3 regions of the Streptomyces sp. NPDC044719 genome follow, and region 1 is predicted to be linked to each of the others. Evidence: predicted binding sites of a transcription regulator. Region 1 holds the regulator's gene; each other region holds the start of a gene.
What was found. The regulator HrcA, encoded in region 1, represses chaperone genes, less so after heat shock. The targets are predictions, from matches to a motif close to TTNGCACTCNGNNNNNCNGAGTGCNAA.
Positions count from the first base shown of each region.

Region 2: groL (chaperonin GroEL) is a predicted target of HrcA. The motif match lies at 2,195-2,221, and genes of this name have one in related genera.
Region 3: groES (co-chaperone GroES) is a predicted target of HrcA. The motif match lies at 1,406-1,432, and genes of this name have one in related genera.

Region 1 is NZ_JBWKHE010000006.1:258,046-261,318, reverse strand. Features, by position in the region: gene AC07DF_RS24800 (DUF3097 domain-containing protein) at 1-102, opposite strand, end outside; gene AC07DF_RS24795 (MBL fold metallo-hydrolase) at 134-865, opposite strand; gene hrcA (heat-inducible transcriptional repressor HrcA) at 1,038-2,054, shown strand; gene dnaJ (molecular chaperone DnaJ) at 2,054-3,190, shown strand.
Region 2 is NZ_JBWKHE010000007.1:157,668-160,940, reverse strand. Features, by position in the region: gene AC07DF_RS27375 (NADH:flavin oxidoreductase) at 1-207, opposite strand, end outside; gene groL (chaperonin GroEL) at 409-2,031, opposite strand; gene AC07DF_RS27365 (cold-shock protein) at 2,593-2,796, opposite strand; gene AC07DF_RS27360 (MoaD/ThiS family protein) at 3,245-3,273, opposite strand, start outside.
Region 3 is NZ_JBWKHE010000001.1:366,446-369,718, forward strand. Features, by position in the region: gene AC07DF_RS01820 (polysaccharide deacetylase family protein) at 1-633, shown strand, start outside; gene AC07DF_RS01825 (polysaccharide deacetylase family protein) at 669-1,361, shown strand; gene groES (co-chaperone GroES) at 1,579-1,887, shown strand; gene groL (chaperonin GroEL) at 2,004-3,273, shown strand, end outside.

The DNA.
Region 1 (3,273 bases):
CGACCCGGGCTCCTCGACCACCAGGCCCGGATCCGCCGGAACCTCGGGCACTGGTTTCGGCTTCTTCCACGGCGGGGTCAGGTCGGCGGAGTACTGGCGCATTCGAATGACGATAGGAGAAGGCGCACGGCGATCACCGCGACACGCCGAAACGCGCCGCCAGCGCGTCCCGCTGAGCCCGGACGAACGCCGCGTCCACCACCGTTCCGTGACCGGGCACGTACAGTGCGTCATCGCCGCCCAGATCCAGCAGCCGGTCCAGGGCGGCCGGCCAGTGCGACGGCACGGCGTCGGGGCCGGCCTGGGGCTCGCCGGACTCCTCGACCAGGTCCCCGCAGAACACCACCTCCGGATCACCCGGCACCAGCACCGCCAGGTCGTGCGCGGTGTGCCCCGGGCCCACGTTCGCCAGCAGCACCTGGCGGCCGCCGCCCAGGTCGAGCGTCCACTCGCCGGAGACCAGATGGCGGGGCGGGACCAGCCGGTCCGCCGACTCCTGGGCGACAGGCTCCGCCAGGCCGTTGCGTACGGCGTCCGCGCGCAGCTCCTCGCGGTCCCGGACGCGCGTGAGGACCGAATCCACGCCCACCGCGCCGAACACCTCCGCCTCCGGGAACGCCGCCGCGCCGAAGACATGGTCGAAGTGGGGGTGGGTCAGCGCGAGATGCGTCACACCATGACCGGTGAGTGACTGCGCCTGCGTGCGCAACCGCGTGCCCTCGGCCATGCTCGACCCCGCGTCGATCATGAGGACCGCGCCCTCACCGGCGACCAGTCCCGCCGTGCAGTCCCACACCGGGAGCCGGCACCGCCCCACCCCGGCGGCCACCCGCTCCCACCCGAGCTCTTCCCAAGTCACCGTCATACGGCGACGCTAGCGGTGACACCCGTCGCGGGCACCACAGCGCACGACCAGCCTTGCCGGGGGTGCACCCCACCGCCGTACACTGGGCCGGGGAATGCTGGCACTCGCACGCGCAGAGTGCCAGGCCACGACAGGCAGGGCAGCGAGCGGAAGACTTCTGGAGGTGTGCGCGATGCTCAGTGAACGCAGGCTTCAGGTGCTGCGCGCCATCGTCCAGGACTACGTCGGCACCGAGGAGCCCGTCGGCTCCAAGGCCCTCACCGAGCGGCACAGCCTCGGCGTCTCCCCGGCCACCGTCCGCAACGACATGGCGGCCCTCGAGGACGAGGGATACATCGCCCAGCCGCACACAAGTGCCGGGCGCATCCCCACCGACAAGGGCTACCGGCTGTTCGTGGACAAGCTGGCCGGCGTCAAGCCGATGACCGCGCCCGAGCGGCGCGCGATCCAGAACTTCCTCGAGGGCGCCGTCGACCTCGACGACGTGGTGGCGCGTACGGTGCGGCTGCTGGCGCAGCTCACGCGCCAGGTGGCCGTCGTGCAGTACCCGTCGCTGACCCGGTCGACCGTGCGGCATGTGGAGTTGCTCTCCCTCGCGCCCGCGCGTCTGATGCTCGTGCTGATCACGGACACCGGGCGGGTCGAGCAGCGTGTGGTCGACTGCGTGGCGCCCTTCGGCGAGGCCTCGCTCGCGGATCTGCGCGCACGGCTCAACAGCCGTGTCGCGAACCGCCGTTTCGCGGATGTGCCGAGTTTGGTGGAGGATCTGCCGGAGGCGTTCGAGCACGAGGACCGGGGTACGGTTTCCACGGTGCTCTCCACGCTTCTGGAGACGCTCGTCGAGGAGAACGAGGAGCGGCTGATGATCGGCGGCACCGCCAATCTCACCCGTTTCGGGCATGACTTTCCCCTGGTGATCCGGCCGGTGCTGGAGGCGCTCGAGGAGCAGGTCGTGCTCCTCAAGCTGCTCGGCGAGGCGAAGGATCCGGGCGTGACCGTACGTATCGGTCATGAGAACGCCCACGAAGGACTCAACTCCACGTCCGTCGTGTCGGTCGGCTACGGTTCGGGCGGCGAGGCACTCGCCAAGCTCGGCGTGGTCGGACCGACCCGCATGGACTACCCGGGAACGATGGGAGCGGTACGCGCAGTGGCACGGTACGTCGGACAGATCCTGGCGGAGTCGTAGTGGCCACGGACTACTACGCCGTACTCGGCGTGCGCCGCGACGCGTCGCAGGAAGAGATCAAGAAGGCCTTCCGGCGGCTCGCACGCGAGCTGCACCCGGACGTCAACCCCGATCCGAAGACCCAGGAGCGGTTCAAGGAGATCAACGCCGCTTACGAGGTGTTGTCGGACCCGCAGAAGAAGCAGGTCTACGACCTCGGCGGAGATCCGCTCTCGCAGGCCGCGGGCGGCGGCGCGGGCGGCTTCGGAGCCGGTGGCTTCGGGAACTTCTCCGACATCATGGACGCGTTCTTCGGCACGGCGTCGCAGCGCGGCCCGCGCTCGCGCACCCGCCGCGGCCAGGACGCCATGATCCGTATCGAGGTCGAGCTCGACGAGGCCGCCTTCGGTACGACCAAGGACATCCAGGTCGACACGGCCGTCGTGTGCAACACCTGCAGCGGCGAGGGCGCCGCGCCGGGGACGAGTGCGCAGACGTGTGACATGTGCCGCGGCCGCGGTGAGGTCTCGCAGGTCACCCGGTCCTTCCTCGGCCAGGTCATGACGTCCCGGCCCTGCCCCCAGTGCCAGGGCTTCGGGACCGTGGTGCCGACGCCGTGCCCGGAGTGCGCCGGTGACGGCCGCGTCCGCTCCCGGCGGACCCTGACCGTGAAGATCCCCGCCGGTGTCGACAACGGCACGCGCATCCAGCTCGCCGGCGAGGGCGAGGTCGGGCCCGGTGGCGGTCCCGCCGGTGACCTCTACGTCGAGATCCACGAGCTCCCGCACTCCACGTTCCAGCGGCGCGGCGACGACCTGCACTGCACGGTGACGATCCCCATGACGGCGGCGTCCCTCGGCACGAAGGTGCCGCTGGAGACGCTGGACGGCATGGAGGAGGTCGACATCCGCCCGGGCACCCAGTCCGGCCAGTCGATCCCGCTGCACGGCCGGGGCGTCACGCACCTGCGGGGCGGCGGACGCGGTGACCTCATCGTCCACGTCGAGGTCCAGACCCCGACGAAGCTCGACCCCGAGCAGGAGCGGTTGCTGCGCGAGCTGTCCAAGCTGCGGGGCGAGGAGCGGCCCACGGGGCAGTTCCAGCCGGGGCAGCAGGGGTTGTTCTCGCGGCTCAAGGACGCGTTCAACGGGCGCTGACTTGGGCGGTCCGGCCGCTGCTGGGGGTCCGGGGGTCGGCCCCCGGGCTGGCACAGTCAGCCGGGGCAGCAGGGGTTGTTCTC
Region 2 (3,273 bases), on a different contig from region 1:
GCCGACGTAGGTGCCCTCGGTGACGATCAGGCCGACTCCGGCGGCGGCACGGCGGGAGTAGTACGAGACGACGTCGTCACCGGGGACTCCGCCCGGGGAGAACATGCGGGTCATCGGCGCCATGGCGATGCGGTTCGGGACGGTCAGGCCGTTGAGCGTGACGGGCCGGGACAGGATTTCAGCGGCGCGAGAGGCGGCGACGGTCACTCAGGGGCTCCTTCGGATACCGGACAGTATGTGCATACGCATAGGGCATGCGGTTCAACCATCCGGCCCACCCGCGCCATCCCGTCCGCGCTGTGACCCCGGACACGCCCGAGGGCGGCACCCCCTGCCCGGATACCCGGAACAGGAAGTGCCGCCCTCGGCGAGACCGTTGATCAACCCGGGGAAACCCCCAGGGGTCGATCAGAAGTCCATGTCACCGCCCGGCATGCCGCCACCGGCGGGCGCGGCGGCCTTCTCCGGCTTGTCGGCGATGACGGCCTCGGTGGTGAGGAACAGCGCGGCGATGGAGGCGGCGTTCTGCAGAGCGGAACGGGTCACCTTCGCCGGGTCGATGATGCCCTCGGCGATCATGTCGACGTACTCACCGGTCGCGGCGTTCAGGCCGTGGCCGACCTGGAGGTTGCGGACCTTCTCCACGACGACGCCGCCCTCGAGACCACCGTTGACGGCGATCTGCTTCAGCGGGGCCTCCAGCGCGAGCTTCACGGCGTTGGCGCCGGTCGCCTCGTCACCGTCGAGCTCCAGCTTCTCGAAGACCTGGGAGGCCTGCAGCAGGGCCACGCCACCACCGGCGACGATGCCCTCCTCGACGGCCGCCTTGGCGTTGCGCACGGCGTCCTCGATGCGGTGCTTGCGCTCCTTGAGCTCCACCTCGGTGGCGGCACCGGCCTTGATGACCGCGACACCGCCGGCGAGCTTCGCCAGGCGCTCCTGCAGCTTCTCGCGGTCGTAGTCCGAGTCGCTGTTCTCGATCTCGGCGCGGATCTGGTTGACGCGACCCTGGACCTGGTCGGCCGAGCCGGCACCGTCGACGATGGTGGTCTCGTCCTTGGTGATGACCACCTTGCGGGCCTTGCCCAGCAGGTCGAGCGTGGCGTTCTCCAGCTTGAGGCCGACCTCCTCGGAGATCACCTCGCCGCCGGTGAGGATGCCGATGTCCTGCAGCATCGCCTTGCGGCGGTCGCCGAAGCCCGGGGCCTTGACGGCGACGGACTTGAAGGTGCCGCGGATCTTGTTGACGACCAGGGTCGACAGGGCCTCGCCCTCGACGTCCTCGGCGATGATCAGCAGCGGCTTGCCCGACTGCATGACCTTCTCCAGGAGCGGGAGCAGGTCCTTGACGTTCGAGATCTTGGAGTTCGCGATCAGGATGTACGGGTCGTCGAGGACGGCCTCCATACGCTCCATGTCGGTCGCGAAGTACGCCGAGATGTAGCCCTTGTCGAAGCGCATACCCTCGGTGAGCTCCAGCTCCAGACCGAAGGTCTGGGACTCCTCGACGGTGATGACGCCTTCCTTGCCGACCTTGTCCATCGCCTCGGCGATGAGCTCGCCGATCTGGGTGTCGGCGGCGGAGATGGAGGCCGTGGAAGCGATCTGCTCCTTGGTCTCGACATCCTTCGCCTGCTCCAGCAGGGCGGCGGAGACGGCCTCGACGGCACGCTCGATGCCGCGCTTGAGGGCCATCGGGTTGGCGCCGGCGGCTACGTTGCGCAGGCCCTCCTTGACCAGGGCCTGGGCGAGGACGGTCGCGGTGGTCGTACCGTCACCGGCGACGTCGTCCGTCTTCTTGGCGACTTCCTTGACCAGCTCGGCGCCGATCTTCTCGTACGGGTCCTCGAGCTCGATCTCCTTGGCGATGGAGACACCATCGTTGGTGATCGTGGGGGCGCCCCACTTCTTCTCGAGGACGACGTTGCGGCCCTTGGGGCCGAGCGTCACCTTCACGGCGTCCGCGAGCTGGTTCATGCCGCGCTCGAGGCCGCGCCGCGCCTCCTCGTCGAACGCGATGATCTTGGCCATGTGAAGTGGTCCCTCCAGGACTGGGGGTGATTACTTCGGACCGCGCCCGCGCCCGCGACGGACGGCTCGCTTGCCTCGTGGGTTCCTTCCCCACCCGGCCTGCGGGCCTCACCGACCCGGTCCTTACGTTGTCACTCTCACCTTCAGAGTGCTAACGCAATGATTAGCACTCGGCCTAGGCGAGTGCAAGCGCCTCTCAAGATGCGGGGGCGCGCTCAGCCCCCGGCGAACAGGGCGCGCCCGGCCCGGTCACAGCCCGCGGACAGCGCCGCGGCGACTCGGCCGAGGCCGTGAAAGGCCTGGCCCAGGGCCTGCGGCGGTGCTGGAGAGGCCGACGCGAGCGAGCCCGGGGCGCACACTCGCCGCCCTGCACCAGGCCGGGCTCCCGGGCACCCTCGGGCGCGGCGGACTTCGACGAGCGCCCCGCCCCGGCGGGCCCGACACGCCGGGCGGGGACCGTCACACCGGCCGGCCCGCCGGGCAGGCCGAAGGGCCCGCACCCCGGGGGGTACGGGCCCTTCAGAGAAGACCTGCCGCTTGCGGTTTGTCGTGGTCGCGCGTTCAGGCAGCCACGCGAACCATGTCGGCCTGTGGGCCCTTCTGGCCCTGCGAGATCTCGAACTCGACCCGCTGGCCCTCTTCAAGGGTGCGGTACCCGTCCATCTGGATCGCGCTGTAGTGGACGAAAACATCCGCACCACCGTCGACCGCGATGAAGCCGTACCCCTTCTCCGCGTTGAACCACTTGACGGTGCCCTGAGCCATGCCTAACTCCCCTATTACTGGCCCTTGCACAGATCCGCACTTCGCGGATCCGGGTCAGACCTCACCCCCCACGGATTGGGGGCGTGCGCCGGAACGCGTCGACCGCGGCTGAATGTATCTGTCCAACTGCCGTCTGCAACAGGTCAATCGGACGAGAATTCCGGACGCGCAGGATCCGGAATGTGGGGAGAATTCGCCCGACTTCAGGGCAAGTCGGGCCACACAAAGGGAACAAAAGCCACGAAAGACCCACACACTTTGGCTACATCTTGTCGGGCTCGCGGCAGGAATTCAGGGTGCCCGATCAGGGGATCGGGATCGCGTTCCCCAACTGTACCGCGCTCAATCACACAGAATTGCCCCCTCCGCTTCTCTCACGGAGGGGGCAATTCGATGAACGCTCAGTGACGGCCGTTACCGATGGTAATAATCAAGCCGGTCGACCGGTTCAGCCGCCGGCGACGGCGGGAATGATCG
Region 3 (3,273 bases), on a different contig from region 1:
AGGACCCGCAAGGGCTTCGAGGTGGACGGCCACCGGGAGCTGGGCCTCCCGCCCGTCTTCACCACCGTCCCCACCCGGGACAAGGTCGTCTTCCTCACCATCGACGACGGTGCCGAGAAGGACCCGGAATTCCTGCGGATGATGAGCGACCTGGACGTCCCGTACACCGCCTTCCTCAGCGGCTACCTGGTGAAGGACGACGACCGCTACTTCCGGCAGATGCAGGCCAGGGGCGCGGTCCTGAACAACCACACCCTCCGGCACCGCTACATGCCGGGCCTGTCGTACCGCGCGCAGAAGCGCGAGATCTGCGGCATGCAGCGCTTCATCGAGAGGCGCTACGGCACCCGCCCCACCCTCTTCCGCCCGCCCTTCGGCAGCTACGACAGGGCGACGCTGCGCGCCGCCGAGGCCTGCGGCATCGAGTACGTCCCCCTGTGGAACGCGGAGGTCTTCGCCGACCACTGGGAGTACCGCGAGGCGGACCGCAGGCTGCGCCCGGGCGACATCGTCCTCACCCACTTCCGGGGCCGTGAGCTATGGAAGGGCACGATGACCGACATGATCCGCCGCTTCCTGAACAAGGTCACGGCCGAGGGATACGCGGTGGGGCGGCTGGAGGACTACCTGTGAGGCGGCTGCCGGCCGCTGCCGCGCTGTGTGCGGGCATGCTCCTGCTGGCCGGCTGCGCCGGGACGTCTGGGGAGCGGGCGGAAGCGGACGGCCGGGGCCAGGACCGGGCCCACTCGGCCGGCCCCGACACCCGTCCGGCACGCCTGCCGCCCGTCGTGGACCGGGTCCGCACCCGCGACCCGGTCGTCTTCCTGACCTACGACGACGGCGCCGAACGCGACCCCGGCTTCGCCGGCCTCGTCCGCGAACGGCGGCTCCCGGTCAGCCTGTTCCTCACGGACAGCGTCGCGGGCCCCGGCTACGGCCATCTGGCCCGGCTGCGCGCGGTCGGCGCGACCGTGCAGAACCACACCCTCGACCATCCGGCCCTGCGCGGCCTGCCCTACGCCGGCCAGCGCGCCGAGATCTGCGGCCAGCAGCACAAACTCCGCACCCGCTTCGGCATCCGCCCCCACCTCTTCCGCCCGCCCTACGGCACCTACGACACGACGACCGTGCGCGCCGCCGCCGATTGCGGCATCACGGCGATCGTCCGCTGGCGGGCGTCCCTGTCCGCCGACGGCGAACTGACGTACACCCGCGGCGAGCCCCGCCTTCGCCCCGGCGACATCGTCTCGGTGCCGTCGGCCGCGACGAATCCCCTGACAACGACGGAACGAACCGTGCGGCTGCTGGGGGAGATCGAGGGGCGGGGACTGCGGGTGGGGCGGCTGGAGGACTACCTGTAGGGGCGGCCTTCAAAGACCCGCCCGGCCGACGCGCCGCCGGGCAATTAGCAGTCCGCTTGACCGAGTGCTAATCACGGTCATAGTCTCGGCTCTGGCACTCCCCCCTGGAGAGTGCCAACACAGCGACGGGCAGGTCCGGCACCCGCGACGACGGATCCACCTGGTCGCCACCTCAGACAGTTAACCCCGTGAGATCTCCGAAGGGGGAGGTCGGATCGTGACGACCACCAGCTCCAAGGTTGCCATCAAGCCGCTCGAGGACCGCATTGTGGTCCAGCCGCTCGACGCCGAGCAGACCACCGCCTCTGGCCTGGTCATCCCGGACACCGCCAAGGAGAAGCCCCAGGAGGGCGTCGTCCTGGCCGTGGGCCCGGGCCGCTTCGAGGACGGTAACCGTCTTCCGCTCGACGTCTCCGTCGGCGACGTCGTGCTCTACAGCAAGTACGGCGGCACCGAGGTGAAGTACAACGGCGAGGAGTACCTCGTCCTCTCGGCCCGCGACGTGCTCGCGATCGTCGAGAAGTAATTCACCCCAAGCACATTGCTTTGAGCTGCGCCCCTGGCCCCCGCGATCTCCAATAAGCCGGGCGCCCGGGGCGCAGTGCCGTATATCCCAGATTCCGGAAGAGGGCTCACGCTCCCATGGCGAAGATCCTGAAGTTCGACGAGGACGCCCGTCGCGCCCTCGAGCGCGGCGTCAACAAGCTTGCCGACACGGTCAAGGTGACGATCGGCCCCAAGGGCCGCAACGTCGTCATCGACAAGAAGTTCGGCGCTCCCACCATCACCAACGACGGTGTGACCATCGCCCGTGAGGTCGAGGTCGAGGACCCGTACGAGAACCTCGGTGCCCAGCTGGTCAAGGAGGTGGCGACCAAGACCAACGACATCGCGGGTGACGGTACGACCACCGCGACCGTGCTCGCCCAGGCGCTCGTGCGCGAGGGCCTGAAGAACGTCGCCGCCGGTGCCTCCCCGGCCGCCCTGAAGAAGGGCATCGACGCCGCCGTCGCCGCCGTCTCCGAGGACCTCCTCGCCACGGCCCGCCCGATCGACGAGAAGTCCGACATCGCCGCGGTCGCCGCGCTGTCCGCCCAGGACCAGCAGGTCGGCGAGCTCATCGCCGAGGCGATGGACAAGGTCGGCAAGGACGGTGTCATCACCGTCGAGGAGTCCAACACCTTCGGCCTCGAGCTGGACTTCACCGAGGGCATGGCCTTCGACAAGGGCTACCTGTCGCCGTACTTCGTGACGGACCAGGAGCGCATGGAAGCCGTCCTGGACGACCCGTACATCCTCATCACGCAGGGCAAGATCTCCGCCATCGCGGACCTGCTGCCGCTGCTGGAGAAGGTCATCCAGGCCAACGCCTCCAAGCCGCTGCTGATCATCGCCGAGGACGTCGACGGCGAGGCGCTGTCCACCCTCGTCGTGAACAAGATCCGCGGCACTTTCAACGCCGTCGCGGTGAAGGCCCCCGGCTTCGGCGACCGCCGCAAGGCGATGCTGCAGGACCTCGCGGTCCTCACCGGCGCCACGGTCGTCTCCGAGGAGGTCGGCCTCAAGCTCGACCAGGTCGGCCTGGACGTCCTCGGTTCCGCCCGCCGCATCACCGTCACCAAGGACGACACCACGGTCGTCGACGGCGCCGGCAACAAGGACGACGTGCAGGGCCGCGTCGCCCAGATCAAGGCCGAGATCGAGTCCACCGACTCCGACTGGGACCGCGAGAAGCTCCAGGAGCGCCTCGCGAAGCTGGCCGGCGGCGTGTGCGTCATCCGCGTGGGTGCCGCCACCGAGGTCGAGCTCAAGGAGCGCAAGCACCGTCTGGAGGACGCCATCTCCGCGACCCGCGCCGCGGTCGAGGAGGGCATCGTCTCCGGTGGTGGCTCCGCTCTCGTCCACGCCGTCA